One region of the Photobacterium leiognathi genome, then DNA from elsewhere that is predicted to be linked to it. Evidence: predicted binding sites of a transcription regulator. Region 1 holds the regulator's gene; each other region holds the start of a gene.
The links. The regulator CRP, encoded in region 1, controls carbon source genes, mostly activating them, when cyclic AMP is high. The targets are predictions, from matches to a motif close to TGTGANNNNNNTCACA.
Positions count from the first base shown of each region.

Region 1 (8,142 bases):
GCAATTGCGTGTGAATTAATTACTCAGGGGCAAGCCGATCAGGTGCTCGACACCATACGTAATGAAATAGAGCAAAGGCAAAATATTGTTCAGAGCTATCTTGGTGAGTTTGCTATTACCACCCAAAAACACAGCTTTCATGTTTGGCTTAAACTGCCTGACTATTGGCGACTGACAGATTTCATTACCGCAGCAGAGCAACATAATGTCATCGTAAAATCTGCAGAGCACTTTACTCCACCGGGTGGTACGATTATGCCCGCAGTACGGCTTGCGATAAGCTCACCAACAAGTCAACAAACACTGATATTTGGACTTGAAATCTTGGCTGATTTACTGCGACAGCCACCGATGACAAGTCCATTCCCGTTGTAATAGAAAGGATGATTATGTCTTCATTTACTCCCGCATTTGGGCTTCAAAACCCACATATTCAAACCCTATTACCACGGTTTGTCCGTCGAGCGCCTTTATTTACCCCGATCACTCAACGCATCACAACACCTGATGACGACTTTCTAGATCTCGCATGGACAGCTCAACCCGAGCCAAGCAACAGCACCGAGCCTTTGATGATTTTATTTCATGGTTTAGAAGGCAGTTTCCACAGTCCTTACGCCAATGGTTTATTACATGCAGCGAAACAGCAAGGCTGGTTGGCAGTGATGATGCATTTTCGTGGCTGTAGTGAAGAGTTGAATAAGCAACCACGAGGCTACCATTCAGGTGAAATTGAAGATGCGCGCTTTTTCATTACTTGGTTACGTCAGCAATTTCCCTATCGTCCTTTTGTCGCTGTAGGCGTATCGTTAGGCGGCAATGTGTTAGTTAACTATCTTGCTCACTATGGCGATAAGAGTGAGCTTGTGGCGGCTCAAGCCATCTCTCCGCCACTAGACTTAGCTTCTTGCTCTGAGCGTATTCAGCAAGGCTTTTCTAAAGTTTATCAGCAGTATTTGCTAAGCTCGATGAAACGCACGATGGCAAAGCGTATCGACCATCACCCAGATAACATGCCCTTATCACAGCAAGCGTTAGATGAGATCAAAACCGTATGGCAGTTCGATAATCTTATCACCGCACCATTACACGGTTTTCTTGATGCTGATGATTACTACCAACGCTGTAGTGGGATCAACCAGCTCGAGAAAATAACCACACCACTTAGGATCATCCATGCCAAAGACGATCCCTTTATGACAGAAGCTGTTATCCCCAAGCAGACATTACCGAATAATATTGAGTATGACTTATTAGAAAAAGGGGGCCATGTCGGCTTTGTAGGAGGCACTCTTTTTAAACCGCAATTTTGGCTCGAACACACAGTGCCGCAGTGGTTTGCCAAGCAGCTACAAACATCACAAGTAAAGCAACCACAATCGATAATACTTCATGAAGTGGCAAGCTAATGATCTGCTAATAATATTTTTGATAATATACTAAACACTGATGTCACACTGTAAACGAGGCTCTGGATGATCATCCCTTGGCAAGATATTGCGCCTGAAACACTCACTAATCTCATTGAGCAATTTGTTCTTCGTGAAGGAACAGATTACGGTGAAACAGAGATGAGTTTAGAAAGTAAAGTGAACGTGGTTCTCAACCAATTAAAATCTGGTGAAGCCGTGATTGTCTTTTCTGAATTGCATGAATCTGTCGACATAAAATTACGCAACCAGTTGCAATAATTATTCCTAACCTGAGTCGTGCTCCGAGAGTTACGACTCAAAACTTGCCTTTGTTATCAGTTTCACTTTTCAACCCCCACATCCTTGTTAACTTGTAGTAACATTATCGTAAATCAGGTGATCTCCTTATTCCCTGACATCTCATTATCTTCCGATAATTAACAACGACAAGGTTAGTCATGTCTGCAAAACATCCTATCATTGCAGTAACCGGTTCATCAGGAGCAGGAACCACCACCACTTCTGAAGCTTTCCGTAAAATGTTCAATATGATGAACATCAATGCTGCATGGCTAGAAGGTGATAGCTTTCACCGCTTTACCCGCCCAGAAATGGATGCGGAAATTCGTAAAGCCAAAGAGCAAGGTCGCCATATCAGTTACTTTGGTGCAGAAGCTAATGACTTCGGCCAATTAGAGCAATTTTTCAAGCAATATGGTGAAGATGGTACAGGCCGTTTTCGTCGTTATCTTCACACCTTTGATGAAGCCGTTCCCTACAACCAAATGCCCGGTACATTTACGCCATGGCAAAAGCTGGCTGAAAATACTGATTTGCTTTTCTATGAAGGTTTACATGGTGGCGTCGTTGATGGGGATATTAACGTCGCTCAACATGTCGATTTACTGATCGGCATGGTACCAATCGTTAACCTTGAGTGGATCCAGAAGATCGTCCGTGATACCCGCGATCGTGGTCACTCGCGTGAAGCGGTAATGGAGTCTATCGTTCGCTCGATGGATGATTACTTAAATTACCTAACCCCGCAGTTCTCACGCACTCATATTAACTTTCAACGCGTTCCTACGGTTGATACCTCAAACCCTGTCAGTGCAAAAGGTATTCCGAGCCTAGATGAAAGCTTTGTGGTGATCCGCTTTCGCGGTTTAAAAAATGTCGACTTCCCTTACCTACTTGCGATGATCCAAGGCTCATTTATGTCACGTCATAACACCCTTGTTGTCCCTGGTGGGAAAATGAGTTTTGCGATGGAACTGATCATGAGGCCACTGATCGAGCAGCTAATCAAGACAGGGAAAATTAGCTAGTTCATATATACCCAAGTCATCTCAAAGTACTTGGGTATAACGGTTAAAACAAAAAAGGTTGGCGCAGTGCCAACCTTCATCAAATCGAGTACAGCGCTAACGGCTTAAGCACTGATCACTTCATAAGAATGCGTAAGCTCTACCCCTTTGCCCAGCATCAAACATACCGAGCAATATTTCTCTAGTGAATCGGCAACAACATTCGCCACCACTGATTCCTCTAAATCAAAACCAGACACCACAAAATGCAGGTTTGCTTGTGTAAATAAGCGTGGTGCTTGCTCTCGGCGCTGTGCTGAAATTTGCACTTCACAACCGACAATATTTTGCGCTTGTGCTTTCAATCCACTGACAACATCCACCGAACTACAGCCACCAGCAGCTATCAATACGAGCTCCATTGGACTTGGGGCTTTATCGCCACCGTTGCCATCCATTACCACACTATGACCTGAGCTTGATTGACCTAAGAAAGTCATATCTTCTACCCATTTGACTCGGGATTGCATCGCTTAATCCTTATTTAGATGCCCGAAGATAACGACTAGTCTTATTGATAAATCTAATAATGTAAATCGATTTTCGTATTCCGTCCTCTTCGTGCTACAGGCACATTTTTACCTGCAAAAGCTGACCTGTTATTCATGGTTAAATACCACTAATAGTAACTATCTCACCACGTTGTGATCCTGTGCACAGTTATCCATATCAAATGAGCGATTCTACTAGATCAATATCAAGAAAAAGGCGTAGAAAAAGGATACACTCTAACTTATTCAAGTTAGCTTGCAGCCCAGCGGCTGAATGGATACCCTGTCAGCAGACAGTTTTTTTTCCAGCACGGTGCTCGAAGAGAAAATGAATGCTGTTGGGCAACAAATGCAGAGGAAGTTAGTAATATGGTTCCAGGTAAACCGCAAACAGATCCAACTTTAGAGTGGTTTCTTTCCCATTGTCATATTCACAAGTACCCATCAAAAAGTACGCTGATCCACGCAGGTGAGAAAGCGGAAACTTTGTACTACATTGTGAAGGGTTCTGTTGCTGTACTAATCAAGGATGAAGAAGGTAAGGAAATGATCCTTTCTTACCTAAACCAAGGTGACTTTATTGGTGAGCTTGGCTTGTTCGAAGAAGATCAAGAGCGTACTGCTTGGGTTCGCGCTAAGACTCCTTGTGAAGTAGCAGAAATTTCGTTTAAAAAATTCCGTCAGTTAATCCAAGTTAACCCTGACATTCTAATGCGTCTATCTGCTCAAATGGCAAGCCGCCTACAAGTGACTAGCCAGAAAGTAGGTGATCTAGCATTCTTAGACGTTACAGGTCGTATTGCGCAAACATTGCTAAACCTAGCTAAACAGCCAGATGCAATGACGCACCCAGACGGCATGCAGATCAAGATCACTCGTCAAGAAATCGGTCAAATCGTTGGCTGTTCTCGTGAGACAGTGGGTCGTATTCTGAAGATGCTTGAAGAGCAGAACCTTATCTCTGCTCACGGTAAGACTATCGTTGTTTACGGTACACGTTAATTTAACGCTGTCACCGTATGAAAAAAGCCGCACACTGTTGCGGCTTTTTTAATGTCTTTTTAACTTTTCAAACAAGCATGAACCTGTTTTTTATCAAGCTTTGCTTCGTTAATTCTGGCGCTATGCATGCAGTAAAAAAAGTAGCTAACATACTTTTTCATCTCTTCTTTCGCAGAGGTAATTTCATCACCACGCCCCATTTGTTTAAGCGCTATCTGCTGACACATGCTGTTATAACGACTTAGGGTTTGGTTACATTCCTCGGTAGAACTAAACTGCAAGCAACGCTTCGATTTCGCTTTATCACAAACCAGCGCATCACCATTTTGAGTTAACCATGAACGGGTACTATTGAGCATGAACGCAGTTTCAAAAGTGTTTTTTAAAGATTGATTTAACTGCTCATTATTAGCGACCGTGAACTCACGTTTAGCAACAACTTGATCTTTATACAGCAATTCAAATACCCAAGAACCACTGATTAGCTCATAAGGTTCTGAAAATTGCCAAAGCGCCAAGTTTTTATCGTGTTTGTACATGGTATCGGACCATGTTGATACCGTCGTTGCTTGCTTCGTTGCTGGGTTTACCAATTTAGGATGCGTCATACGCGCTGTAATAGGAAATGCCGTTTTTCCTTTCAGCTCATCACTGGCACCATCTGGGATCTCTACGGCATAGCGAAACCCGATATATTGCCCAAGTTTCGGAGTCACTAATTTATTACTCGCCTTTACCGTATAAACAGCCCCATTTTGGCTGATCACACCACCTTCTGAAATCGTCACCTTAGGTACATTGTTATCCACTGAAGATAAAGAGCTACATCCAGCCAATGATGACAATAACAGCCCTACCATTGTGATCTTGCTAAAATTCATATTACTTCTACCTAATCCAAAAGCATTGAAGAAAGAAATACTTATTGATAACTTTCTAACTAAAATAAAACATTAGATGATAAAGCAATGTGACATTTTTAACGTGCCGATAAGATCACAAATTAGCAATTAGATGCGAAATAAAATCCCTAAAAAGCATAAATTGAGCTGTGATAAATATTTCATCAATCCCATTCAAACTTTGTGTCTTTTATGAGAACAATTAATTTGTATTGTCTAAATTAAGTGCTACATTCTGCGTATTAATGGACTTTCTTTTTCTCGCGGTAATGGAATATGGATATTGAACGTTTTGCCCCGAATAGTTACACCACAGTACCAGGCGCTATCGCTCCTCAACCTACAACGATTGAGATGACAGGCTTTAGTGACCGTCGCTGTTACTTAGAACAGCAAACAGGTTTACGTCGCTGCCCTGTTGAAGACAGTGGTATTTGGGGATCGCCCCTCGACAATTAATAGATTCGAAAAAAGCAGCCTAATGGCTGCTTTTTTATTAATAATTCAACGTAATTAGGAGTTATAGGTACTTTCAAAGATCTTATCTGCCGAAGCTTCAACAAAACCAGTATAGATCTCCCCATCCGGTTGTAAGTAGCGTTTCGCAAACTCATAGAAGCCACCCGGTACCTGCATATCACCATCACTAAAGGTAACAGACACTTTATCTGCCATTGTCGCTGATTGTTCTAACATCACTTTAGGATTGCCTTTTACCGCACCTCCAGCTTGGTTAATGGCAAAACCACTGCATTCGAGAAAATGATTCACTTCGGCAATTTCAACAAATTGTTCTAGCTGATTAATATCAATGGTGAAGTGATTGGCACCATAACCGTGAGCTGCCACCCAACCCGCATATTCACTTTCTGCATTGAGAAGATGGTAAACCTCACTGCTCAGTTGCCATGGTTTACCTTGATACAAAAAAGCAGGATCAGCAAAGTAGTCATCATCAACTTGATTAACCAGTTTGCGTACTTCGGTTTGCAGCTCTGTTGAGCACAAACCTAATTGCAACTCACTAATGAAAACCTTAGGTGCATTCGGATCAGGATGCTCAAAATGTTCAGCGTAGAGCTTTTTCTCTTTAAAATGGTAGCGCCCTTTTGGCTTATATCCCACCGCAATAAAAGGCGCAGCTAACCTTGCCATACCACACTTAGGTAAACCAAAGGTACGTAACGCAATATGATCATTGACTAGTGGCTCATCTTCTGTGAGTAACTGCCTAACACTCGACGCAGAAGGACATAAACGCTGGGTATAATCTTTCCATAACTCGGCAAATAATTGTTCCATGCTAGACAATCCTTACAATTAATGATGAAGCTATCTCAAACGAATACCTGGCGATAATTGCTCAGGTAACACTGTTGATTCACCTTCCATTGATGCCATTGGGTAGGCACAGTAATCCGCCGCATAGTAAGCACTTGGACGTAAATTACCTGACGCCCCCGGACCACCAAACGGCGCATCACCACTGGCTCCGGTTAACTGACGATTTCGATTAACAATACCTGCTCGAATATGATCGATAAAATATTGCCATTCATTATCATCGGTAGAAACTAATCCAGCAGATAAACCATAGCGGGTGTTATTCGCCAACGTGACAGCTTGCGCAAGATCTTGATAGCGGATCACCTGTAATAATGGACCAAAGTATTCTTCGTCGGGTAATTTTTCGACCTTGGTGACATCGATAATCGCAGGTGTTACCACCGCCCCTTGACCACGCTTAGCTTCAACCAATATTTCCCCACCGAGCGACGCTAATTGCTGTTGCGTTTGCACAATATTATCGGCGGCTTGGCGGGAGATCTGCGGCCCCATAAACGGCGCAGGCTCAGCAAATGGTCCACCGACGACAATCGCTTTTGTTGCTTCAACTAACGCTGCCAGCAATGCATCCCCTTCGCTACCCAAAGGTAAGTATAGACGTCGAGCACAGGTACAACGTTGCCCTGCGCTAATAAAGGCTGATTGCAAAATAGTGTAGACCGTTGCATCAAGATCGCCATAAGCGTTGGAGATTACCATCGGGTTATTACCGCCCATTTCAAGGGCTAGCATTTTGCCTGGCTGACCTGCAAATTGACGATGCAATAGATGCCCAGTATTAGCACTACCCGTAAATAATAAGCCATCTATTTGTGGTGAAGATGCTAAGGCTTCGCCTGTTGCACGTCCACCTTGCACTAGATTAATCACCCCATCAGGCAGCCCTGCTTGTTGCCACAGTTTCATCACCACTTCTGCCGTCTTTGGCGTTAATTCAGACGGTTTAAACACCACCGTATTACCTGCCAGCAGTGCAGGGACAATATGACCATTAGGTAGATGACCGGGGAAATTGTAAGGACCAAATACCGCCATCACCCCAAGCGGCCTGTGACGCACTACCGCTGTTGTGCCAGAAATATCTTTTTCTCGCTGCCCCGTTCGCTCATGATAAGCCCGTAATGAGATAGCCACTTTGCCAACCATTGCCGCCGCTTCAGTGCGAGTTTCCCATAGCGGCTTTCCTGTTTCCTCCGCGATGGTCACGGCGATAGTTTCACTATTAGCTTTTAAGAGCTCTGCAAATTGTTCAACAACGGCTTGGCGCTCTGCCAAGGTCGCATTTCGCCATTGGAGTAATGCGTGACGTGCAGCATCAACAGCATCGGTAACTTGCTCACCCGTTGCGGCTTCGCCTTGCCAAATGACGTCATCCGTAAACGGGTTAAGTGATGACATGGCTTCACCAGCACCTGCTATCCATTGACCTGCAATCCATTGGCTCATACTCGTCTCCTACACATCGATTAATACATTTGTTATTGCTCGATAAAACGAACAAAGTCACCGTCTGTTACTGCTAATGCATCTGCCACTTGTTGGCTTAACACCACATGCTGCGCTTTATCATCAATATCTAGCGGTGCTGCCACAGCTCTAAAATCACGAAATGATGTATTAG
Region 1 is NZ_CP131601.1:235,654-243,795, reverse strand. Features, by position in the region: gene Q7674_RS07975 (aminotransferase-like domain-containing protein) at 1-375, shown strand, start outside; gene Q7674_RS07970 (hydrolase) at 390-1,409, shown strand; gene Q7674_RS07965 (YheU family protein) at 1,476-1,691, shown strand; gene Q7674_RS07960 (phosphoribulokinase) at 1,871-2,740, shown strand; gene Q7674_RS07955 (OsmC family protein) at 2,845-3,249, opposite strand; gene crp (cAMP-activated global transcriptional regulator CRP) at 3,640-4,272, shown strand; gene Q7674_RS07945 (DUF3859 domain-containing protein) at 4,332-5,153, opposite strand; gene Q7674_RS07940 (hypothetical protein) at 5,451-5,633, shown strand; gene Q7674_RS07935 (DUF1338 domain-containing protein) at 5,688-6,476, opposite strand; gene astD (succinylglutamate-semialdehyde dehydrogenase) at 6,507-7,967, opposite strand; gene astA (arginine N-succinyltransferase) at 8,000-8,142, opposite strand, start outside.

Region 2 (8,142 bases), on a different contig from region 1:
GCTTTTGGGTTTTAGTGTGGTTGCTCAAACACAACAAGAGGTGTGGGTGATTGGCATTAAAGGCGGGATTGGTCCTGCCACCAGCGATTATGTCACCCGAGAAATTAGCGAAGCACAAAACAACAATGCAGCGATGATCATCTTGCAGGTTGATACTCCAGGCGGGCTTGATACCTCGATGAGGCAAATCATTCAGGCGATAACAGTCTCACCAGTACCCATTGCTACATGGGTTGGTCCTGCAGGTTCAAGAGCCGCCAGTGCCGGAACTTATATTCTGCTAGCAAGCCATATAGCGACGATGGCTGATGGTACAAACTTAGGTGCTGCGACACCTGTTTCTATTGGTGGCGGTAAAGCAGGTAGTAATCCTTTGTCAGGAAATGATGAAGAAAAGCCAACCGATACTTCTGATAACACTCAAAATAAACAACCAGACAGCGAAGAGAAGCAAAATAGCGCTGAAAACGATAAAGCGCCAACAGCTGAAACAAACAGTTCATCAGCCATGGAAAGCAAAGTCATTAATGATGCTGCGGCTTATATTGAAAGCTTAGCGAAGTTACACAATCGTAATCCTGAATGGGCAATTAAAGCAGTACGAGAGGCTGCCAGTATTGATGCACAGACCGCACTAAAAGAAAACGTGATTGATTTTATCGCTCAAAACCGAGAACAAGTGATAGAGAAAGCCAACGGCAGAATGGTCAAGCTCAATGGTGTTGAAACACCGATTGAATTGACTAACGTGAGCTTTATTGAGCGTGAACAAGACTGGCGATTCAAATTACTCTCAGTGCTCACCAACCCTAATGTTGCTTACATCTTAATGTTAATTGGTATGTACGGCTTACTACTTGAATTTTATAGTCCAGGTGTTGGTTTGCCCGGTGTATTAGGTGGAATTTGCTTTGTATTAGCGATGTATTCAATGCAAATGTTGCCAATCAGCTATGCAGGATTAGCACTTATTATTCTTGGTGTCATGTTAATGGTAGCGGAAGCCTTTAGTCCAAGTTTCGGTATTTTAGGGCTTGGTGGCATCGCCTCATTTGCACTGGGATCGGTGATGTTAATGGATACCGATTTACCCGGTTATCAAATTGCAGCACCGTTAATTATTGGCTTTACCGTTGTCTCTGCGCTATTTTTCTTTGTCATTATTGCCATGTTGGTTAAATCTCGTAAACGACCTGTCACTACAGGTATCAATACCTTAATAGGTCAACAAGCCACAGTGATGTATGTCGATAATGAAGCGGGTAAATACCATGTTTTTGTTGCGGGTGAAATGTGGCAAGCTACCAGTACAGGTGTTTTTCATAAGGGAGATAAGGTGATAGTAACGGGAGTCAGAGGCTTATGGCTTGAAATTGATCCTTAATCTATAGAGCTATTTAATACGCTTAAAGGAGATAAGTATGATCACTTATTCACTTGCTATCATCGTTGTTTTAGTGGTGGCGTTGATCTTCAGCATGTTCAAGATTTTGCGGGAATATGAAAGAGCCGTGGTATTTTTGCTTGGGCGTTTTTATGAGGTCAAAGGACCGGGTCTAGTTATCATTGTGCCGATCATTCAACAAATGGTGCGTGTTGATTTACGTACCATTGTGCTTGATGTTCCTACCCAAGATTTGATCACTAAAGATAACGTGTCAGTTCATGTTAATGCTGTGGTCTATTTTAAAGTGGTTGATCCAAAGATGGCGATCAACAATGTTGAGAACTATCTAGAAGCAACAAGCCAGCTATCTCAAACCACCTTACGCTCAGTGCTTGGGCAACATGAGCTTGATGAATTATTGTCTGCCCGTGAAGAGTTAAACCGTGATTTACAAGGGATCTTAGATCAGCATACGGATAATTGGGGTATTAAAATCGCCAATGTGGAAATCAAACATGTTGATCTCGATGATAGTATGGTACGAGCGCTAGCAAGACAAGCCGAAGCCGAGCGTTCTCGTCGAGCCAAAGTTATTCATGCAACAGATGAGCTTGAAGCTTCCGCTAAACTGCAAGAAGCCGCCAGAGAGCTAAACAAATCACCGAATGCTATTCAGTTACGTTATTTCCAAACCCTGACGGAAGTGGCAAACGAGCGAACATCCACTATAGTGTTCCCATTACCGATTAATTTGATTGATAAGTTAAGCGGAGACGATATGGTAGAAATGGCGAAATTAAAGGTGCAGCAAGAAGTAAATAAGCACAATGACAGCAAAAGCGACCAATAAAAGACATGAACCGTGGGTAATTTAGCCAGTTAATACCTTAAATGCTAAGTATATGACGCATAACCATGTACAATGCTGCGCTCTGATAAGATCCATTCTGCGAGTAGCAAAAAGATGAGCCAAAAGAAAAACGCACAGCCTAAAAAAGGTTTACACCCACGTAACCCACATCGTGAGCGTTATGACTTTGCCAAGTTAATTCAATCGACACCAGAATTAGCTCAGTATGTTAGCGAAAATCCTTATGGTGATCTTTCTGTTAATTTCTCAGATCCTGCAGCAGTTAAAGCACTAAACAAAGCTTTATTGAGCCATTTCTATAAGGTGAATTACTGGGATATTCCAGCAGGTTTCTTATGCCCGCCAATTCCTGGTCGTGCAGACTACTTACACTACATTGCAGATTTACTGGCTGAATCTAATGACAACACTATCCCACAAGGTAAAGGTGTCCGTGGTTTAGATGTGGGTGTTGGTGCGAACTGTGTGTACCCAATTATTGGTCATCGTATATATGGTTGGCAGTTTGTTGGTGCAGATATTGATCCTATTTCGATTAAATCAGCTAAATTCATCGCTGATGCGAACCCAAGCCTCAAAGGCAATATCAAACTACGTTTACAGAAAAATGCAGATAACATTTTCACAGGCATGATCAATGCGGATGAAGTGTTTGATTTTACGCTTTGTAATCCACCATTCCACGCATCGTTAGAAGAAGCGACAGCAGGTTCAGAGCGTAAAGTACGTAATTTGGCAGCTAATGCTAATAAGAAACAAAAGCCACGCCAAACTAACTTTAATGCGCAAACTAAGCCCGTATTAAACTTTGGTGGTCAAAAAGCCGAGCTTTGGTGTCCGGGTGGTGAAGCGGCATTTATTCAAAAAATGATCAAACAAAGTGCTGAAAAAGCAGGGCAATGTTTCTGGTTTACAACGTTAGTTTCTAAAAAAGAAAACCTGCCTGAAATTTACCAACAGCTACAAAAAGCGAAAGCTGTGGATGTAAAAACGATTGAAATGTCACAAGGTCAGAAGATTTCTCGCATCGTTGCGTGGACGTTTTTAACTGAAGAACAACAGCAAGAGTGGCGTCAAGAACGTTGGTCTAACTAACTGATAGTTAAATACTATATTTGAATTAAGCGGCTATTATCGTCGCTTTTTTTATGCCTGTAATTTGGTGTGATACACCTCTCAATTTTTATTCACCAAGTCCAAAATCCGAAGTTGTACATAATTTTAATCTTGTACAACTTTAAATTATTGTCTACAGTAATTGTACAAGGTTAAGAAGTTGTACAAGTTTGGAGGCGTTATGGGCATTCCTGTTGGTATTAGTGCATGTGTATTAGGTGAAAAAGTTCGCTTTGATGGTGGACATAAACGTAATCGTTTTGTGGCTGAAGATCTAAGCGAGTATTTCGATTTTAGAGCTGTTTGTCCTGAAATGGCGATTGGGATGCCTGTTCCTCGTCCTGTGATTAGATTGCAAGATAACGGTATTGAAGTACGTCTTGTTGATAGCAAAGATGACAGTATCGATCATACCGAGAAAATGAAGGCATTTGCTGATGCGATTATTCCTAGCTTTGAGTGGTTACGTGGCTATGTGGTATGTGCTAAATCACCTTCTTGCGGCATGGAACGTGTGAAATTGTATTTAAAAAATGGTAACTCAGTACCGGGTGGTTCAGTTGGTATTTATACTCAGCAACTAATGGAATCCATGCCGTGGTTACCAGTCGAAGAAGATGGACGTTTATGTGATCCGGTATTACGTGAAAACTTCATTTTCCGCGTATATGCTCTTGATGATTTATATCGCTCAGTAGAAGGTGGTATCACCCGTGACAAAATCATCAAATTCCATTCTCGCTATAAACTTTGCCTTATGGCACATCATCAAGCCTCTTACCGAGAGTTAGGGCGTCTAGTTTCTAAAATCCACGAATGGGATGATCTGGTTGAGTTCTTCTTAACTTATCGTCAGCAATTTATGGATGCGTTGAAGAAACGCGCAAGCCGTAAAAACAACACTAATGTGTTAATGCACATTCAAGGTTACTTTAAACGTGATTTAGACAAGCAACAAAAAGCCGAACTGCGTGATGTGATCATGCGTTATCGTGAAGGTTTGTTACCACTTGTTGCACCATTAACCTTGATTAATCATCATCTTACAGTAAACCCTGATGAGTATTTATCGCAGCAAGCGTACTTAGCACCATACCCTGAAAAACTACTATTGCGTTATTCATTATAAGGCAATTGTAAGAGCAAATGATGGTGGTGAATTTAGCAAGTCGATAGAGGTCATCATGAACAGGCTTAGTCCGAAAAAGCTGCTGAATAGCAAATGGACAGCAGCACAGCCACAGAACAAAGAGAAGCACTTCATCATTACCGATGTCGAAACCAATGAAAGTGGTGAAGTGTTGTTCTGCACTATGGAAGCGGTGATGTCGAAACGAGAATTTAACGTAAATTGGCAAGATTTAAAGAATAACTTGGTGTGGTACCAAGGCTGGAAATAATGATTTTAATCCAAGGATAAAGTGTGAACGTTGAAGTGAAGTTGTATTCAATCAGTGAAGTATCGGAGTTAACAGGGGTGAACTCTGTAACCCTACGTGCATGGCAGCGTCGTTATGGCTTATTAGTGCCACAACGAACGCCAAAAGGGCACCGATTATATACCGACAATGATATTGCCAAGATCCATGACATTCTTGCGTGGTTAGATAAAGGGGTATCTATCGGTAAAGTGAAACCGTTACTAGAAGGAGCGGTTGAACATCAGCAATCTGATGTAGAGAAAATAGAGCTGGTGGAGGAAACCTTAAGCTTTATTGAGCAAGGGAAATTGCAGCAAGTAGAAAATAGACTGCGTGAAGCTTTAAAGCTCTATCCATTTAAGACCCTAGAAGAGCAGTTTTTACAGCCGATTGAAGATTATATTTCACGCACGGAAAACCCGCTTAAAGCGCTACATATGAGCATCTGGAATACCGTGGTGGTGCAGTGTTTTGTCTCGATTTTTGGCAAAGTAAATGCTGAAAAAAATACACCTTGTTTAGTCATGAGTTATGCCTCGATTAATAATCATCATGTGTGGCAACAAGCATTGAAATTAGCTTATGACGGTAACTATGTAACGGTGCTTTGTGATATTTCAGGCAAGTTAACAGGGCTGTCTTCATTGCTGCAAGATCAGCAGATCAAAGCCATGTATATCGTTGGTGAAAATAAACTGGATAACAAACAGTTAGCGGAAATAGAGAGCTTGATCAGCGAATGTGACATCACTTGTGAGTTTATTGGCAGTATCAAAAACATTCACCAAGGGGAATTTGGGGTGTAGCACTTAAGTTAGTGGTTAGTTTCGACACATTTTTCACGTACTTAGTGACAATGTAACAAGACTAAACGATTGAGCATAAAGTAAATAGGGAGAAATAATGACAAACGCTAACGTAAATGAAGATCACGTCATTATCTGGTTTCGTGATGATTTACGCACTGTAGATAACACTGCACTTAATCATGCTATTGAAACGGGTCTTCCTGTTATTGCACTTTTTGTTGCAACGCCAATGCAGTGGCATGAACACCATGTTGCAGCTATTCAAGTAGACTTTATTCATCGTCGTTTACGGGTATTAAAACAGCAACTTGCAGTACTCAACATTCCATTACAAGTGATGCAATGCAATGACTTTAGTGAATCTGTCGATGCCATTGCAGAGTATTGTCATCAGCATCGAGTGGTGCATGTGTTTGTTAATAAGCAATATCCGCTTAATGAACAATTACGTGATGAAAAGCTTGGAGTTTTGTTAGCGCAATCAGGCATTAAGCAAAGTTTGTTTGATGATAACTATGTACTTGAACCTGAGACGATCTTAAATCGTGAAGGTGAGTTATTTAAAGTTTTTACCCCGTATCGCAATGCTTGGATAAAACGTTTTTCGGCTGAACCTAGTTACCCTGTCACCACAAGCAAAGAAGTAGTACTAAGTGATACCACATCAGCAATGCTTGCTGATAGTACAGATATTCAATCGTTAGGTTATCCAGTCATCGAAAGCGTACTTTGGCCTGTCGATGAAGAAGCAATATTACAGCGATTAGATACATTTTGTGTCACTAAAGCACAGGATTATCATCAGCAGCGAGACTTCCCAGCCATTGATGGCACTAGCTGTTTATCACCATTTCTCGCGATTGGGGCGCTATCGGCAAGGCAATGTGTTCATCAGTTGCTTCAGCATTTTCCCCATGCTTTGGAAGTTAATAAAGAAGATGGCGCATTTACATGGCTAAACGAGATCATCTGGCGTGAGTTCTATAGTACACCTACTTCATCGTTATCCAGAGCTGAGTAAAAACCATCCATTTCAAGAGTACACCCAGTATGTGTGCTGGCAGGATAACCCAACATTATTAAAAGCTTGGCAAGAAGGTAAAACCGGTTTTCCGATTGTTGATGCTGCGATGCGACAACTAAGAGCAACTGGTTGGATGCATAATCGACTTCGCATGATCACCGCCAGTTTCTTAACCAAAGACTTACTTTGTGACTGGCGAGCAGGTGAGCAATGGTTTATGCAGCACCTTATTGATGGTGATTTTGCATCCAACAATGGTGGTTGGCAGTGGGCTGCATCTACAGGGACAGATTCACAACCTTATTTTCGTGTTTTCAATCCGACACTTCAGGGGCAACGATTTGATCCAAAAGGTGATTTCATTCGTACATGGGTAAAGGAGCTTGCAAAAGTTCCAGACAAATATATTCACACTCCCCACCAATGGGACAGTAGTGGATCCCTTGATTACCCATTACCAATAGTAGATCACAAGGAAGCACGTTTATTGGCGATTGAGGCTTTTAAACAAGCAAAAGCCGTTATGGATAATCATCAATAAATAAGTGGAGGAATGAAAAATGGACGCAGTGAACAATCCAGCATTAATTAAATTTTTTGATGTGTATGCACAGTTAGGGAAAGAAAATTTAGCACAGCTTGCGGACGTTTATCATCATTCTGTCATTTTTGAAGATCCAGCTCATAAGATTGAAGGTTTTACTGCGTTAGAAGCATATTTCTTCAATCTCTACCAAAACATCAACAGTTGTCGATTTGTGATCAACAGTTACGTTGAAGACGATCATGAAGCCTTTGTGCAATGGACCATGCATTTTTCTCATCCACGATTACAAAACGGTAAAGAACGTAGCTTAGAAGGGTGTACTCAACTGAAGTTTGAACAAGAAAAAGTCATTTATCACCGAGATTATTTTGATATGGGTGAAATGATTTATGAAGGTTTACCCATGTTCGGACGGATCATCCGCCATATTAAAGCAAGGTTAGGTCAATCATGAAACAGGTATTGATCACCGGAGCCAGCTCTGGGATTGGCAAACAGCTTGCATGTGATTATGCAGATAACGATTGGAATGTCATTGCTTGTGGGCAAAACCAAGCAAGGTTGAATGAATTAGAAAATCATCATTCATCAATCCAGAGTTTACGGTTTGATGTAACTGACATTGAAAGCACTAAAACAGCGCTATCACAGTTAACGCTATTACCTGATTTGATCATTCTAAATGCAGGTACCTGTGAATACATTAATGAGGGTGTAATTGATACAGCGCTATTTAAACGTGTGTTCAACGTGAATGTTTTTGGGATTTTGCATTGTATTGAAGCGTTGCAAGACAGATTCACAGAACGAACGCATATAGTGATCATCAGTTCATCAGCGAGCTTTATTCCGTTACCGCGTGCAGAAGCCTACGGCGCTTCAAAAGCTGCGATAAGTTATATATCGCAAACCTTAGCTCTGGATTTACAACATAAAAATATCAAGGTCACATTAGTTAATCCGGGGT
Region 2 is NZ_CP131599.1:784,497-792,638, forward strand. Features, by position in the region: gene Q7674_RS03625 (NfeD family protein) at 1-1,384, shown strand, start outside; gene Q7674_RS03630 (slipin family protein) at 1,422-2,237, shown strand; gene rlmF (23S rRNA (adenine(1618)-N(6))-methyltransferase RlmF) at 2,352-3,353, shown strand; gene Q7674_RS03640 (YbgA family protein) at 3,556-4,503, shown strand; gene Q7674_RS03645 (TIGR02450 family Trp-rich protein) at 4,559-4,774, shown strand; gene Q7674_RS03650 (MerR family transcriptional regulator) at 4,798-5,601, shown strand; partial or broken gene phrB (deoxyribodipyrimidine photo-lyase) at 5,699-7,169, shown strand; gene Q7674_RS03660 (nuclear transport factor 2 family protein) at 7,189-7,629, shown strand; gene Q7674_RS03665 (SDR family NAD(P)-dependent oxidoreductase) at 7,626-8,142, shown strand, end outside.
Region 2: the regulator CRP is predicted to act here: its motif matches at 3,422-3,437, upstream of Q7674_RS03640 (YbgA family protein).

Region 3 (8,142 bases), 1.5 Mb from region 1:
AGTAAGAAGCCCTTGGATATGATATTTTTGAGTTTTTTCTGGATAAAGCATTAATCGAGCTTGCCATTTTTCAGGAAGGCTTGGGTCTTTAGCTCTTGCATATTTGGATACATCCATTTCTACAATCAAATCTCGTCCTGCTTCATCAAGCTGCTTAATGACGGTATATCGCGTATTTGATTTAATTGGAGTCATCCAATGACTCGAATCATGCTGACGTTGCCAATTAATCATCAACTCGGCGCCAAGATAACATCGGTCAAAAATAGTTAAAGAATCTGGCGTTATTGAGGATATAAGCTGTTTAGCATAGTTCTCTTCACCAATATTGCTGGGACCAAATGCTACGTTGTGTATTAATCGACTACGAAGGGAGCATAAAGCACATAACCTGACGATAGGGTATTCTGTATGCTGTATCTTACCGTGTTTGACATACTGAAAGTGACTCGCTAATTCTGGAGTATCATGACTTCTAAATTGAGTTCCATCGACAGAGAAAAGGCGTAAGCCTTTCCATGTGTCTCCGCTATCTTCGGCTTTCGTCCAATATTTGGCAGTGAGTGAGAAAAGTGCTTTTAGAGGCTGTGCTGTCAATCGTTTTCGCGCCTGAGGGATAGCACTTGGTGCAATAGAATCACCTTGTGATCGCGATAATTGCAAATCAAGTTTATTCAAGACATCGGTTATCGATCTATTACGATATAGGCCAATTCCAACGATTAACCAAACAACCAATTCCGCAGGTAATTTTCGTCTGCGTATACTGGCCTTATTGGTTTCATCTAATGCTTGTTGAATCCACTCAAGAGGTAAGTCTCTTTGAAATAATGAGAGTGATTCTGGTGCTGCAAACGCATCTACATCAATGAGCCAATGTGACAACATAAAAAATACCCCCAGTTTTGCAAAACTGAGGGTATTTTTAACTATCTGAAAGATCGTGCAACCAATCAATTTCTTAAGTGATAGGTGTTAGCCTATTACAGCGGTTTATATAAAAAACAGAGGTATTTTATTACTTGCTCTTAATAAGCAACATAAGTCATTTGAATGTCTGGATTCAATGCTTCTAGCAGTGCTTGAGTACGAGCAAGTTGGCTGATTTGGCTTTCTGCACTTTCAACTAATGCTGCTTCAACTAATTCAGACAGTTTGTAACCTGACATATTCATGTTGATTAGCGCTACTTGTAGCGGTGGTAAGCTAGGGTTAAATGCCGCATTTTCAGCATACATACCAACAAATACACGACCGTCTTTAGCTTTAAGCGCAACACCACTGAAGTTCTTCGAGTAAGGTGCGTGTGAACGGTTTGCAGCATCACAAGCAGCAACAGCTAAATCAGATTGCTCAGCAATAGTAATACCGTTATCAATATCGCTTAGTAGTGCATCTTCAATACCAAGATCGGCAGGGCCGAATGATTCTGGCAGGTATTGTTGCAGTGTCATTGGTTGGCGTTCTGGTAGTTGAATCACTAACTCTTTAGCCGTGTTTAGTTCATTCATGAACTGACGACAGTGACCACAAGGGCTGTAGTTGATAGTCACATCTTTAATGCCAGTTTCACCTTTGATCCACGCATGGCTAATAGCCGATTGTTCCGCATGGATAGTACACGCCATACTTGCACTCGCAAATTCCATATTTGCACCAAAGTAAAGGCGACCAGAAGTACCACGGACAATAGCACCAACATAGAAATTAGAAATAGGAACAACAGCGTAAGCAGCAGCAACAGGAAGGAGTGCAAGGCGAAGATCAGAATCAGATAGATTAGTTTGAGCAAGTAAGTGTTCAAATTGCTCAGGACTGATAGTGGAATCGAAATTTTTATCTTCAATAATTGGTCGAAGAGCTGATGCAAGCTCGTTAGGTAATTGACCTAATGCATCCATAACTTTTGCGTGCATTGGGGTGTTACTCCGTATTGTTGATGGAGAAACATTCTATGTTAAATGTTAATATTCAAGTGTGATGCAGATCACATTAACTATCAACTCTATACACTAGTTACATTATCGAGAGCGAGCTCACACAAGTAAATGTAAATTTTCATGTAATAAATGGTTATCAAAACACTATGAGCTTAAAACTAATATGAATTAAGCAACATAAACGCTGTAAGCATAATATGTTGCTTAAATCCATTAACCAAAAAAGACATGCTGAAAAATAGGGAACATCAAAGGGGCAAGTAGGGTCGTCATAATGCCGCAAATCACCAATGCCAATGAACTAAATGCTCCTTCTTGGTAGTCTTGCTCTACTGCCTTTGCCGTACCTAATGCATGAGAAACCGTACCGATAGACAAACCTTTCGCTAGTGGGTGATGAATACGAAATAGCTTCATCACGGGATAACCTAATACCGCACCAAACAAACCCACAATGATCACCATTGCAGCTGTGATGGCAGGAATACCACCAATTTGTTGTGATGCCGCCATCGCAAGCGGAGTGGTGATAGATTTAGGCAAAATACTGGCAGCTAATTGAGCATCAGCACCCATTAAAAACGCAATGCCCGTACCAAAGGTCATTGAAAGCACACTACCGACAAAACAGGCGGTTAAAATGGTCTTCCATTTACGCTTAATCAAAGGCAATTGCTGATATAGCGGTAATGCTAGCGCAACAACTGCAGGGCCTAACATATAATTGATGATCTCATTGTCAGCAAAGTAGGTTTCATAAGGGACATTGAGCCAACGTAGCGCAGAGATCAGAAAAATTAACGAAATCAGTAACGGATTAAATAATGGATTACGGATCTTTATTGCCAAATAACGCATGCTGTAAAACACAACAAGGGTTGCCACTAACCAGATCATGACTCTTTTTCCTTATGGTGAAGAGCTAAGCCAATAACCACTAATACAATTAACGTACTGCCAAGAGTGCTTGCGAAAATGATAGCGGCATTATGTTCGATTAAACCTAAGTAATTCATTAGGCCGACACCGACAGGGACAAACAGCAACGCCATATGTTTGATAAGTAAATTACAGGTTTTCTCAACCCATTGTGTTTTACAAATGCCTGTTACTAAGCCAAAGAACAGTAGGAACAAACCAATAATACTGCCAGGAATAGGCAGATGAGTAAGATGCTGTATGCCTTGACCAAGTAAAAAGCAAAACATAACAATGGCAAAAGATCGTATGTAATCCATAGTGAAAAAAGTAATGCTAGAAAATTTAATTTATCATACAAATAAACGAGGTGTTTGTCACACAAAATAATGCAGCGTTTAGATAAATGATAAAAATATTTAGATTAGATAGCTTTAATTGTTTACGAATGCCACAACAATAGACCAATAATGGCGGCAAGCGATAGTAGAATAGACACTTTTAACCAAATAAAGTCAGTTACGATTGCTTTAAACCAAGCTGATTCATGAATCGGTTTGTTTGTTGCTGGTGTCTTACTAGGTGAAGATGGATTAAGCACAAAAGGTTGCTTACGTGATGTTTTGGTAGGAAGCGGTACACGAAAACCAAAATGAGGCACAACATGGATAGGGATCGCCATTTCACCGTTACATTGTAACTTTCCTGTTAGTGAAGCAAGCAGAAGATTAATGTCGTAATTGTGATCGCTAGTTTCTTCAAAGGCATCGAGCGAGGTAAAGGTTTTACGATATAAGGAATCGGCATTCAGCACTTCACCAGCGAATAGGCATAAGATCTCAAGCAAGCGTGATTCTTCGCGGGTAAGTAACGTTCGCGTATCATCACGCCAAAGGAGTAAATGTTTTTCAGGGAAAAAATCTAACTTCTCATAGCTATAACATTTCAATAAGGTTTGCGTTGCCATAGATAGCACACCTATCGTTACCACTTTGCGTAATCAGCACACCGCACAAACGATAACACTCATTATGGTTGAAAATGCCAATTTCGTAGGATTTTTATTGATCTTTGATGTTAAGTGTTAACGTGAATGGAATAATCAGCAAATAAATCACAGCCTTGCGTTCTCAAAAAAAAGAAGCCTATTGACTTGCTTTCATTGGAAAACACGTCAATAGGCTTCAATTGCAAACTAGGCTTAAGCTAAAGCAAGTAGGTAAGCGCGCTTACACCAGTTTAGAAACGTAATCGTACAGCGACTTTAAGATCTTCATCTTATTCTCGTCAGATTCATACTCATAAGCCACGGCTTCAAAGTTCTCCATGTACTTAGGCATGTTAGCTTCAAAGAAATCTTGGCAATGGTGCTTCCAACGTACTTGCTCTTCATAATTGAGTGTCATTGGGAAGTTGCGCGCACGGTAGCGGAATAACAGCGGTTTAATACGCTTATCATCGACATTAATTTCAAGCGAACCAAGTTGATCTGCTGGCGTTTCACGGATGATATCCATCGTAGAACGATCAGCGGTTGAGAAGAAACCGTCATACAGCATGGCATCAACATTATCATTTGCATCATATTCACGTTTAACGCTAAACATCTCGAGCACTTTTTCGCGGATCTCTGGATGCTGTTTAATAAGCGCTAAGTGCTTCAAGCATTGTTCACGATCAATACCTAAACGTGCTGCATCTTCTGCTTTTAATGTTTTAGCAGGCGCTAGCACTGGGCACTTATTCAAATGCACTTCTTTAATAGGAACAGGCAGCTCATCTGGCGCTAGATAAATACGCTTGGTGTATAAACGCTCACGTAGTTGGTCAGCATCAAGTTCAATTAATGGGGTAGGATCAAGCGCAAGGTTTACCGTGATCACTGCATTCTTATTATCAGGATGCCATGCCAGCGGCACAATCCAGCTTGTGTTACCGCAATCAGTACCAAACATGCCTGAGATATGCACCAATGGCGTTAGATTAACAATATCAACCAGATCTTGCAGCTTACGCTTATGGCGAAGATCAAATAGGTAATCAAACAACTTAGGTTGATTGGTTTTAACGATTTTTGCTAACTCAATGGTCGCATAAACGTCAGCCATCGCATCGTGAGCATTCGCGTGTTCGATACCGTTAGCAACAGAAAGCTTTTCAAGTTTAAAGCTCGGACGACCTTCATCATCAAAAGGCCAGTTCAAACCATCAGGACGCAGTGCATAACAAGTACGCATAATATCTAGCAAGTCCCAACGTGAATTACCGTTTTGCCACGCCCAACCGTACGGGTCGAAGAAGTTGCGGTATAAGGTATAACGCGTGACTTCATCATCAAAACGCACATTGTTATAACCAATCACACAAGTATTTGGCTTTGACAGTTCAGCGTGAATTGCTTCAATAAACTCATGCTCTGATAAGCCTTTTTCCATTGCCTCTTGCGGTGTAATGCCTGTGATTAAGCACGCTTCAGGTGACGGTAGGTAATCTGCTGGTGGCTTACAATAAATCACCAACGGCTCACCAATAATGTTCATGTCCATATCGGTACGGACACCTGCAAACTGACACGGACGATCATTGGCAGGGCTTGCACCAAAGGTCTCGTAGTCAATCCAATAAAGCGTTGCTTGGTTCTTATCGTTCATAAATCATCCATAGCCATTGGTGTTATTATTTTGCATGTTTTCTAAGCAATGGCTTGTTGTGAAAAACTGCTTATAAATTCAGCAATTTATCGAAAATTTAATGGCAAATACTCAAGCATGAAAACTTAAGCTTACATGGCTCTAAGTATCCCGTATTTATGAGGTAAGAGGCAAGGCGGGAGGGAAGATAAATTGAGTGAAACGATGTTAGATACAATCGCACAATGAAATTCTGATCATAGTATTTATGCATCTCATTACCTATACTGAAAAATTTTGTGAAATGGGTACGAGTTTTTATTGTTTCGTCTCTGTTTTGAAGTTTTGAGTATTAAATTACTTTTACATTCTTTTTAAGGTGAGTGAAATGTCGAGAAAATATTGGGGCTATCGAATTGATACAACGAAAATTAAATTTTTCCGTCAGGAGCTGGATGAAGGAAGATTAAGACAGGGATGGGGTTGGACAGAAGGGCAGAATTTAAGATTATTAACGAAAGATAGTGGCGCTCGCAGAAATCTCCCTATTTAAAATAAAGTAAAGAAAGGTGACATATTGATTGTTCCTCGATTGCCGACATGGAATGAAGTTGCAATTGTTGAAGCAACACAAGATTTTTCTCAAGGTTATGATTATTCCATACATCCAGATTTACAGGATTATGGGCATATTTTTCCTGCTCGTTTTATTAAAAGTTTTAATAGGAAAAATAACCATGTTTCTGGAGAGTTAAGAGCGAGTCTTAAGCAAGTAAATCGATTTTGGAATATGTCACATTGTAAAGACAATATTGAAGAGCTTATAAATAATAAAGAGGCATTGATTAATTCTATTGGCTTTTCTACACGATTTAACAATGTGCTCACTGACAATATCAGTAAATCGCTAGAACAAACGGATTTCTATAAAAACTTTTATCGACAAATGAATGAGCAATTTTCCAATGAAGAATGGGAATATGCGCTAGTAGAAGGTTTAAGAAAAATTTTACCGGAACCGATAATAGTTGAACGCACGGGTGGTATTACAGAGAAAGAACACGGTACAGATATTCTTATCACGTTACCCGGTTTATTAGGTAAGAGTTATGGCATTGCTATTCAAGTGAAAGATTATAAAGGGTTAATGAGTGGTAATGCGATAAAACAAATTCAAAAAGCAGAACACTGGAATAATGAAAATTTCACTATTATTGATAAATACGTGATAGTGACTCGTTGTTTAAAAGATGATCATCCAGAAGATTTACAACAAGTTGATGGCGTAACTATTATTTTTGCAGAGCAGTTAGAAGACCTATTAAAGGATATTGCAGTAGGATTTATTGGCTTAGGTAAAAATTAGCAATTACTCGCAATATAATGATACTGCTAATTAAAACAAGCTCCCAACTACAGTGTATTTGGGGGCTTGCGACAGGAATATAATTACAGGCAGCTTTCAAACCCTTCAAAGTTTGGTGCACCTAAATAAATGTCTTTATTACCGCGAGCATTAGCATGAGCTTTACGGAATGCTTCTGATTGTGTCCAGTCTTCGAACGCTTGGCGAGAATCCCATACTGAGTGCGATGCAAACAAGGTGTACTCATCGTTTGATGTACCTTGAAGCAAGTTAAATGATTGAAAACCCGGTACGGTATCTAGGTAGGTGTCGCGGTTCTTCCAGATATCGATAAATTCTTGTTCTGAGCCTAAACGGATTTTAAAACGGTTCATTGCAATATACATGATGACTTCCTTTACTAACTTCAGTTTTTATTCTTGTCTTGCCACTATTACAGTATTGGTGAATGCAAGCTAGCAGCAAAAATACAATATTTGTTTACGTTTTATCTTCCACTATAAAACATGAAACATAATGTACGCCCGTTGAATAAACCAAAAAGAAGCCATGATCCCCATGGTGTATAAAGGCACTTTTTGAAACAACTTATGATGAAATACAGGCACTTTTGCGCACAATTTCAATAGCACGATAAGAAACGATAAGAAGATCAACTGCCCGATCTCAACCCCAATATTAAAACAGGCGAGGGCTAACGGAATGCTGGTTTGGCTCAATCCTACTTCTTTTAATGCGCTGGCAAACCCCAACCCATGTAACAAACCAAAGGAAAACGAAATGAGCCACGGAAACTTTCGGCTTAATGTTGGATGTTGTTTATCATAAGGGCGAGTAAGCTCATAACACAAAAACAAAATACTCAGTGCAATTCCCGTTTCTACTGGGGGTTCTGGAATGTGTACCAGATTAAGCGCAGATAAACTTAACGTAATACTGTGGGCTAAAGTAAAACAGGTAATGGTACTTTAAGAAGGTTTTAAAATTGCGAGTAAATAACAATAATCCCGCCACAAACATTAGGTGATCAATCCCCGTTAATATATGGGTGATGCCTAAGGTGACAAATAGCTTTGTTGTTGTCCAAATCGAGATCTTATCGGTTAAATGAAGGCGGTTATGTCCTTTATACAGCGCAAGTGTACTGACTTGTCCGTCTTTTTGCGTTAACTGCGTAAGTAGCTGACCTGTTTTTAGCCCGTTAAATACAAGAGTCGGTGATGATGCATTCGCTTTAAGTTGCAGCAAATAATCTTGTTCATCCATTCCGAAACCATTGTCACTTCGT
Region 3 is NZ_CP131601.1:1,719,065-1,727,206, reverse strand. Features, by position in the region: gene Q7674_RS15020 (IS4 family transposase) at 1-888, opposite strand, end outside; gene cdd (cytidine deaminase) at 1,029-1,916, opposite strand; gene Q7674_RS15010 (CidB/LrgB family autolysis modulator) at 2,154-2,837, opposite strand; gene Q7674_RS15005 (CidA/LrgA family protein) at 2,834-3,178, opposite strand; gene Q7674_RS15000 (hypothetical protein) at 3,301-3,825, opposite strand; gene sbcB (exodeoxyribonuclease I) at 4,088-5,509, opposite strand; gene Q7674_RS14990 (hypothetical protein) at 5,877-6,041, shown strand; gene Q7674_RS14985 (hypothetical protein) at 6,066-6,854, shown strand; gene hmuQ (heme-degrading protein HmuQ) at 6,938-7,240, opposite strand; gene Q7674_RS14975 (HupE/UreJ family protein) at 7,352-7,762, opposite strand; gene Q7674_RS14970 (HupE/UreJ family protein) at 7,764-8,142, opposite strand, start outside.
Region 3: the regulator CRP is predicted to act here: its motif matches at 2,026-2,041, upstream of cdd (cytidine deaminase).

Region 4 (8,142 bases), on a different contig from region 1:
ATTAGCAGAAGATCTGGGCTGTGAGTGGTTACTTGATAGTCAAATGACATCACGCAATAAAAAAGCGGTACAAGCTAAACTCGATAAATATATTGATAGTGTAGATGTTATTCATTTAAGTATTGGGCTTGATGTATTTTCAGCATCTATTGCGCCAGGCGTTAATATGACCCAAATGCAGGGGGTAGGTTTACCCATGGTCGAGTGGGCAATTAAATACATTATGGCAAGCGGCAAAGTGAAGTTAGTTGATATTGCCGAGTTAAACCCTGAATACGATTATGCCAATCAAACTGCGAAATTAGCGGCGAAGTTGGTGCAGTTAGTGTCTAGAACATTGTAATTATATTAATAAGCAAAAAGGGCAATAACATTGTTATTGCCCTTTCTTTTATTAGCTCTTCAGCAATTGCCAGTATTTTTGGTAAATATTGACTGCATCACCAACATCATTAGTAAACTCACCTTTATTTACTTCCTCATCTGTTGGGAAGATCATTGGATCGTTTTGTAATGCTTTAGGTAAAAATGATTTAGCTTGTTTATTTGGCGCTGGGAAACCGAGCTCTTCAACTAATTTTGCTTGGTTTTCTGGACGCATAAAGAAATCAATAAACTTAAAGGCTAAATCTTTATTTGCACTGCCTTCTGGCACAATAAAGTTATCCATCCAAAGAATTGAACCTTCTTTAGGATAAACAAATTTTAGCTCTGGCATTTCTTGCTTGGCTAAATAAGCATTACCATTCCATTGCATACCTAGCATTGCTTCACCTGTCACATAAGGGACATGTGGTGCGTCTGAGTTATAGACAACTACGTTAGGACGTAAGTCGCGTAGTTTCTCGTATGCTTGTTTAATTTCAGCTTCGTTGGTGCTGTTAATGCTATGGCCCTGCGCTTTTAATGCCATACCAAATACATCACGAACATCGTCTAATAGCATGACTTGACGTTGGAAATCACTATTCCATAAATCGTTCCAGCCAGTTACCTGATCATTTTTGATGCTATCAGAGTTGTAAGAAATGCCAGTTACGCCCCAAACGTAAGGCAGTGAGTAATCATTTTTAGGGTCAAATTGTTGACCCAATAAACCAGGATAGACATCTTTTAAATGATGCATTTTTGTTTTATCTATCTTGGCAAGCATGCCTTCACGTGCCATCTTCTCGATAAAATACGTCGAAGCAAAAACTACATCGTAACCTTTGTTATCCAATAGTTTTAATTTGGTATACATCGCTTCGTTATTATCGAAAGTCGAGTAGTTAACGGTGACATTATATTCTTTCTCAAATGCTTGAATTACAGCTGTTGGCATATATTCAGCCCAGTTGTAAATATTAAGCACAACATTTTCTGCCGAAACATTAAATGCTGTAAGTGCGAATGTTAGTGTAGTCACCCCTTTAAATACTTTTTTCATTTTTTAATTCCCTAAATGACCAGGTAAGTCAGTGAAGGGCGGATGATAGAGTTAACTTTAACCATGTCAAAAGTAATTGGTGTTTTATTTGAGCAGTATCACGGTAATAAATTACTTGTTGTTATTGAAATGTCGTGACATTATCCGCGCGATTTTTTACCTGTTCATATATATAGGCAATTGGGATGTCAATGCGTAGTCAGTATATTGATAGTTATTACCAAGCAACAATTAATGCGTTACCAGAACAACCTGAACTTGATCAAAATATCGAGGCAGATGTTTGTATTATTGGCGGTGGTATGACGGGCTTGAATGCTGCCATCGAATTACGTCAGAAAGGTTTTTCGGTTGTAGTATTGGAATCTCAGCGTTTAGCATGGGGTGGCTCGGGCCGAAACGGTGGTCAATGTTTAGTGGGTTACTGTTTAGGCTTACGTGAAGTTGATGAAACTTACGGCCCTGAATGGGGCAAACAACTGTGGGATCTGTCTTGTGAAGCGGTAGATATTGCTCGTGAGCGTATTCAAGAATTCAATATCGATTGCGACTTCCAACAAGGTTATATCGAGTTAGCACTGAAAAAGAGCCAAGAAGAAGAATTAAAATCTTGGTATGACTTAAAGCAAACGCGCTACGATTACCCAACAGCAAGCTGGTGGGAAAAAGAGCAAATTCAACAAGTAGCCAATACTGAACGCTACCTTGGTGGTCTGTTTGATTCAAACAGTGCACACATGCATCCCCTGAATTACACCTTAGGCTTAGCCAGTGCTGCAATGTCGCTAGGCGCATCGGTATTTGAAAATACGCCAGCAACGAAGATTGAGAAAGGCAACCCACATATTATTCATACGCCAAAAGGTCGCGTAAAAGCTAAACAAGTACTATTAGCGTGTAATGCGTATTTAGATGGTCTGAACCGTAAGGCTCAAAGTGTTGTATTGCCAGTTGCTTCATATATTGCAGTGACCGAACAATTAGGTGATCGTCAGCCAATCTCAAATATGATGGCAATGTCTGATCTAAACAATAGCTTGGATTATTATCGTCCAACACCTGATGGTCGTATTTTGTTTGGTGGCGTTAACCATCCATTTAATGGTGAATACAGTGATTCAGCCGAGCGTTTACACCAGCGTATGATCACTGTGTTCCCGCAATTGGCTGACGTGAAAATGGAGTACCATTGGGGCGGCTTATTTGCAGTAACACGTTCTTACATGCCACAGATTGATCACTTAGGTGATGATATTTATGTATCACATGGCTACACCGGTCATGGTGTGGGCTTAACGAACATTGCAGGTAAAGTCGTAGCAGAAGCGATGGCAGGAACCGCTGAGCGTTTTGATGTCTTTGCGAAGATTAAACAAGGCTGGATCCCAACCCCTGAAATTTTACGTAAACCTGCGCTTGCAATGGCGATTTGGAAAGCACGGTTAGAAGATTCATTAGGTCGCTAATTGAAATTTACGGTGTAAATTATTATTTATTGCAAATAAATTTTACTTTTTACCGTGTTTTGACTGGTTTTTTGCTAAAAAAGTTATATTCTTATCAAACTTAATTAGCGAACAGGAAATATCATGATTGAACGTTTAGAAACAGGTGCTCGCATGAGCCGCATTGTTAAGCATAACGGTACGATTTACTTATGTGGTCAAGTTTGTGCAGATGCTACGAAAGGTATCACAGAGCAAACTCAAACCATGTTAGATAAAGTAGAAGCGTTATTACTTCAAGCGGGGAGTGATAAAGAACACATGCTTTCAGCAACGATTTATATTAAAGATATGAGCATGTTCGCTGAAATGAATGCGGTATGGGATAACTGGGTACCACAAGGTCATGCGCCTGCTCGTGCTTGTGTTGAAGCAAGTATGGCACGCGATGCTCTATTAGTAGAAATCTCAGTGGTTGCTGCTGAAAAGTAATTTTTAATAGCAAAATACTATTGATATAAAGGCTTAATATCAGCTCTAGTGAGTGGCGATATTAAGCCTTTTTTATTTTGTTAACTTAGCAGTTGTTCTAATGTCATAGGGGATGAAGCCAAGCCTAATCGTTGAGCTGGTGTTAATGAGAACTTATCTTGGCGACACAAATTATGCCAAGCGCGATAAATATCTAATAGCGGTAACAGTCCTGCTGGTCGCAATTTTCGTCGCGGCTCATTGATCAGTTGGCTAAATTGCTCTTGAAAACGATGTTGGTAACTTGATACTGCTCGATAGGTGGCATGTTTAAGCCACTTCTTATCATCATTGGTTTCACCACCTAAATGGCAGATTCCTTTACTGGCATTTTCTAGATGAGTGAATGCCCAACGATCTTGCCACCATCCTAATAACACAATATCGACTTTACTTGCATCGTCACCATGCTGCCATTGCTCGTCTTCTATCACGTAGAGAGGATCAATACGTTTTTGCTTGATATGGTCAATAAACACAGAGATGCATGCCGAGCGCAACAAGGTTTCTTGTGGCATAAAGATAGCGAGGTACTCGTTATTCTGGAACATCTCTTTCAAGTAGAGATAATGGCTGTATACCGTGTACTGTGGGTAGATCAATGTTCCCTTCGTTGGATAATTAATTTTAGCGCCGTCTGATAATGGATTCTCCATGTTAGAGCGAGAGAAAATCTTACGATAAGTCGCATCAACTTTTGCCAATATACCTTTAGGAATAAAGGGATCAGATACTGTTTCATCGTGCTTTGGTGCCGACATGAAACGGGCTGAATCTTGATAGGCATCATGATAGAGATGAGATAACGCAATATCATTGGCGTGGTAATTAATATGCTGTGCGACAACATAGCCTGATTGTGACTCTGCACTTGCAACCCACATTACGCCATTGTGGCTTTGAGGTTGAAGGTCCTTAATATTAGATGCAAGCTCAACATGATGTTGATGTTTAAATAATCGTTCATCAAAAAGGGCGAGCTGGCGACGGCATCGAGCAGCAATATGATTGAGTTGATCGTAAAAGGTTTTTGGATTGATCTCTAGGCGTCGACAAATATCACGCACAGGGTAATCGGTAAATAATAGCCCCAGTAGTTTTTGTTGCATGGCAAGTTTGTTATTAGCACCAGACCAACGATCAACAAATGTTTGCTCACAGGCTTTACAGCGGTAACGTTGTCTATCACCACTGAACCCAAACGCATGATAAAGGTGACGATGTGTTAGCGCAGGGTAGTGTTTATTATCACATTCACTATTGGTACATCGAGGTAAATCACTACTTTGAAGCCTTTGATAGCGTAGTGTTTCTTCAACCACATCTTGGTTATTTAATAATGGTGGGAAAGCACCACATTCTCGACATACGAGAGTCGGGCGATTACGGTTATTATTTTGGAGCACGTAGTCGTTGGGATTATGTGAACCAAAGTTCTTACAACTCAGTGTCTTACAGTGATTAAACTGGTAGCCATTAAAAGCTAATGGTAACTGCTCGATGGGATTTTGCGTTGTAAGAAATGTAGACATATCTAACCTTATCTTTGCGCGATCTTTGGATGCAGTATAATGATATTTTTAGAATTATTACTAAACGGTTACAGGATTTGTGAGAAGGGGCTGAGTAAAATTTTACTCAGCATTGTCAGAGAACAATACGTTTCAAGAATATGTTACCTATGATTGTGTAAGACGCCACATTTTACATTATCGAGCTGGTTTTATATTAATTAAACGTATTCATTAAACTAACATCCCTTTAGTTTTCGTTATTAAATTTGGAAAAATAAGCGGAAAACCGTCTGGGAGGCATGTTTCCCGCTTATGGGAAAATTAAAGGCTGATGGCAGTTTCTAGCGCGATGTTCATCATTTCGTTGAATGATTTTTGACGATCTTCTGCGCTTAATTTTTCACCACGTTTGATGTGATCAGAAACTGTTAGAATGGTTAGGGCTTTTGCGCCTAGCTCTGCTGCTACGCCGTAAATACCCGCCGCTTCCATATCAACACCAAGAATGCCAAGCTTTTCCATCTTATCGAATAGATCGCTTTCTGGGCTGTAGAATAAATCTGCAGAGAAAACATTACCGACACGTACTGGCACTTGTTGTGCACGAGCTTGGTTAACGGCGGTTTCTAGTAGATGGTAATCTGCAATAGCTGCAAAATCGTGGTTAGCAAAACGGATACGGTTTACTTTTGAATCCGTCGATGCGCCCATACCGATGATCACATCCATTAGTTTTACATCATCGTGAACAGCGCCACAGCTACCAATACGGATAATGTTTTTAACGCCAAAATCTTTGATGAGTTCGTGCACATAAATAGAACATGATGGGATACCCATACCATGACCCATCACTGAAATACGTTTGCCTTTGTAAGTACCTGTAAAGCCATACATGCTGCGAACATCACACACACGCTTTACATCATCTAGGTAAGTTTCCGCAATAAACTGAGCACGTAGCGGATCGCCTGGCATAAGTACCGTTTCTGCAAAATCACCAAACTCAGCGTTAATATGTGGAGTAGCCATAAAGAGCTCCTAGATAAAAATAGTTAATCAACATTATTGTTGTGCTTTGATAGATTCAGTTTATGAAACCACAAAGCGCTAACTAGTGATATATATCACATAATTTAGGCTGTTTTTGATAAAAAGCCATGCTGTTAACTAAATCTGTTGAAAAGGAGATGGCTGTGTTGTTTTTGTGATGGATAAATAACTAGTTCAAGTCATGCTCTAATACAGGCATAGATAAGATGCATGAGGTTATTCTGAACAGAGACTTTTTTGGGTAAAATTAGTGCAGATTATTACTATGAGAAACTTATATGCATAACCTTACATTACTATCTGATGGTGAAAGAACACGCATTGAATTAGATAAGCAAGCTGCTTATACCGTATGGAAAGTGAAGAATGGTAAAGTAGGTTATGAAGCTTTTGCTGAGCTTATAAATAATATTGAAGATGATGATGAACGAGATTTTTGTGAGAAATCATTATCAAAATATAAGATGCAAATGGGCGTAAATTAATTACTTTTATTTTTTTAGAGGTTGAAAGCGATGCTTGTGGATATCAACATCTATAGAGTGAACGTCACAGTTTACTTTGGTGAGTGATTGATATAATTACAATAAATCGCGTTATGTGACGATAAATCTTCGTGTGTTAAATGAAACTTAAGTAAAGATTATGCCAATAGGTATGCTGTTCAGTCTTTAATTTAGTATTATTGGGCGCAGAGATTGACTGAATGGTGAATAAAGTGAAAACAACTGAATTTTCAGCACTAGATGATGATAATAGTGATGTAATGATCCCCATGCGTGCGGATCAGCGTCCACACACGCTAAAAACTACAAAATCATCAGCTAAAGCTGGCACAACTGCACGTTCAAAGCGTTTAACGGATTGTCCTGCGTGTGAAGGTGTTGTGTCACGCCGTGCACATTTTTGCCCTCATTGTGGTGAGCCAGATCCTTCTCGTCATATTCAACGTTCTCAGTGGTTATCACGTCTTGTATGGACGGCTATAATCGCTACGGGTTGTTGGTATGCATATTTAGAATTGCTTCCTTGGGTTATGGAACGCATGAAGTAAGCTTTGCAAGGCTCAATAAAAAACCGACGGTGTACGTCGGTTTTTTGTTTTTAAATTGACGAGCAAAATCAGTTAAAGCCGAATGTCATACCTGCAGCAACACCGACGTTGTGATTTGAGTTATATGAGGTATCAAGAGTGACTACACTGTCTGGAGATGTATTGATTTTCGCAGCCATTGCGATAGCATCTTGATCGCCATAATAGCCTAACCCCATACCAATATTATATTTGTGATTTGGTTTAGCCGTAATAGCAGCCATTGCCATTGCAGATGCAATACCAGCATCTTCCCTGTTTTCTAAGCTCTTTAATTTCTCATTAAACACGTTAGAGAGTTGGTTGACTCTTTGATCTGTATAGTTATTTGCATTCTGTAATGTCTGTTGCGATTTTTCATCAGTGTATTGCTTAGACTTGTTGTAGTACGCCATTACATGATTATTGGTGTAGCTAATCGATTCATTATGCAAATGACTAATGTTATAAGCATTGGTATTTACACCAGCCGTGTTTTTCTCAATACTTTGACTGTTATTCGCTATATTTGTTTTGTTGTTATTGATGTTGCTTGTATTCTGCTGAATATTATTAGTATTGCTCGTAATAGTTTGCGTGTTTTTATTCACTAAATTAGTGTTATTTAGAATATCTTTTCTGTTTTTTTGAATATTATTACCATTATTAATGATTACAGTTTTATTATCATTAATACCTGCTGTATTTTGACTGATTTGTTTTGAGTTGGTTGTAATATTCTGCGTGTTATTTTGAATGTTGGTTATATTTTTATTTATATTTTCTTTGTTAATACCTATATTATTAGCATTGTTAGCGATGATATTTTTATTGATATCAATTGCTTGATTGTTTTGCTCAATATTCACCATGTTAGTTTTAATATCGTTACTGTTACGGGTGATTTCACTTGAGTTGTTGCTAATGTTTTGACTGTTATGGGTGATCTCACCTTGTAAGGTGTTTTTAGCCTCGGTTAACTGACTAACATTAACTGCATCTGTAGCATTGATACCTGCGGTAACATTAGTTAGTCGACGGGTTACATCTGTTGTTGTTACCTGAACTTTTCCATCGACCACCGTTTGGTGATTGACC
Region 4 is NZ_CP131599.1:1,382,965-1,391,106, reverse strand. Features, by position in the region: gene Q7674_RS06435 (formimidoylglutamase) at 1-343, shown strand, start outside; gene Q7674_RS06430 (ABC transporter substrate-binding protein) at 395-1,429, opposite strand; gene Q7674_RS06425 (NAD(P)/FAD-dependent oxidoreductase) at 1,615-2,895, shown strand; gene Q7674_RS06420 (RidA family protein) at 3,019-3,366, shown strand; gene Q7674_RS06415 (lactate dehydrogenase) at 3,447-4,937, opposite strand; gene deoD (purine-nucleoside phosphorylase) at 5,241-5,951, opposite strand; gene Q7674_RS06405 (DUF3283 family protein) at 6,251-6,457, shown strand; gene Q7674_RS06400 (hypothetical protein) at 6,691-7,026, shown strand; gene Q7674_RS06395 (YadA-like family protein) at 7,095-8,142, opposite strand, start outside.
Region 4: the regulator CRP is predicted to act here: its motif matches at 6,036-6,051, upstream of deoD (purine-nucleoside phosphorylase).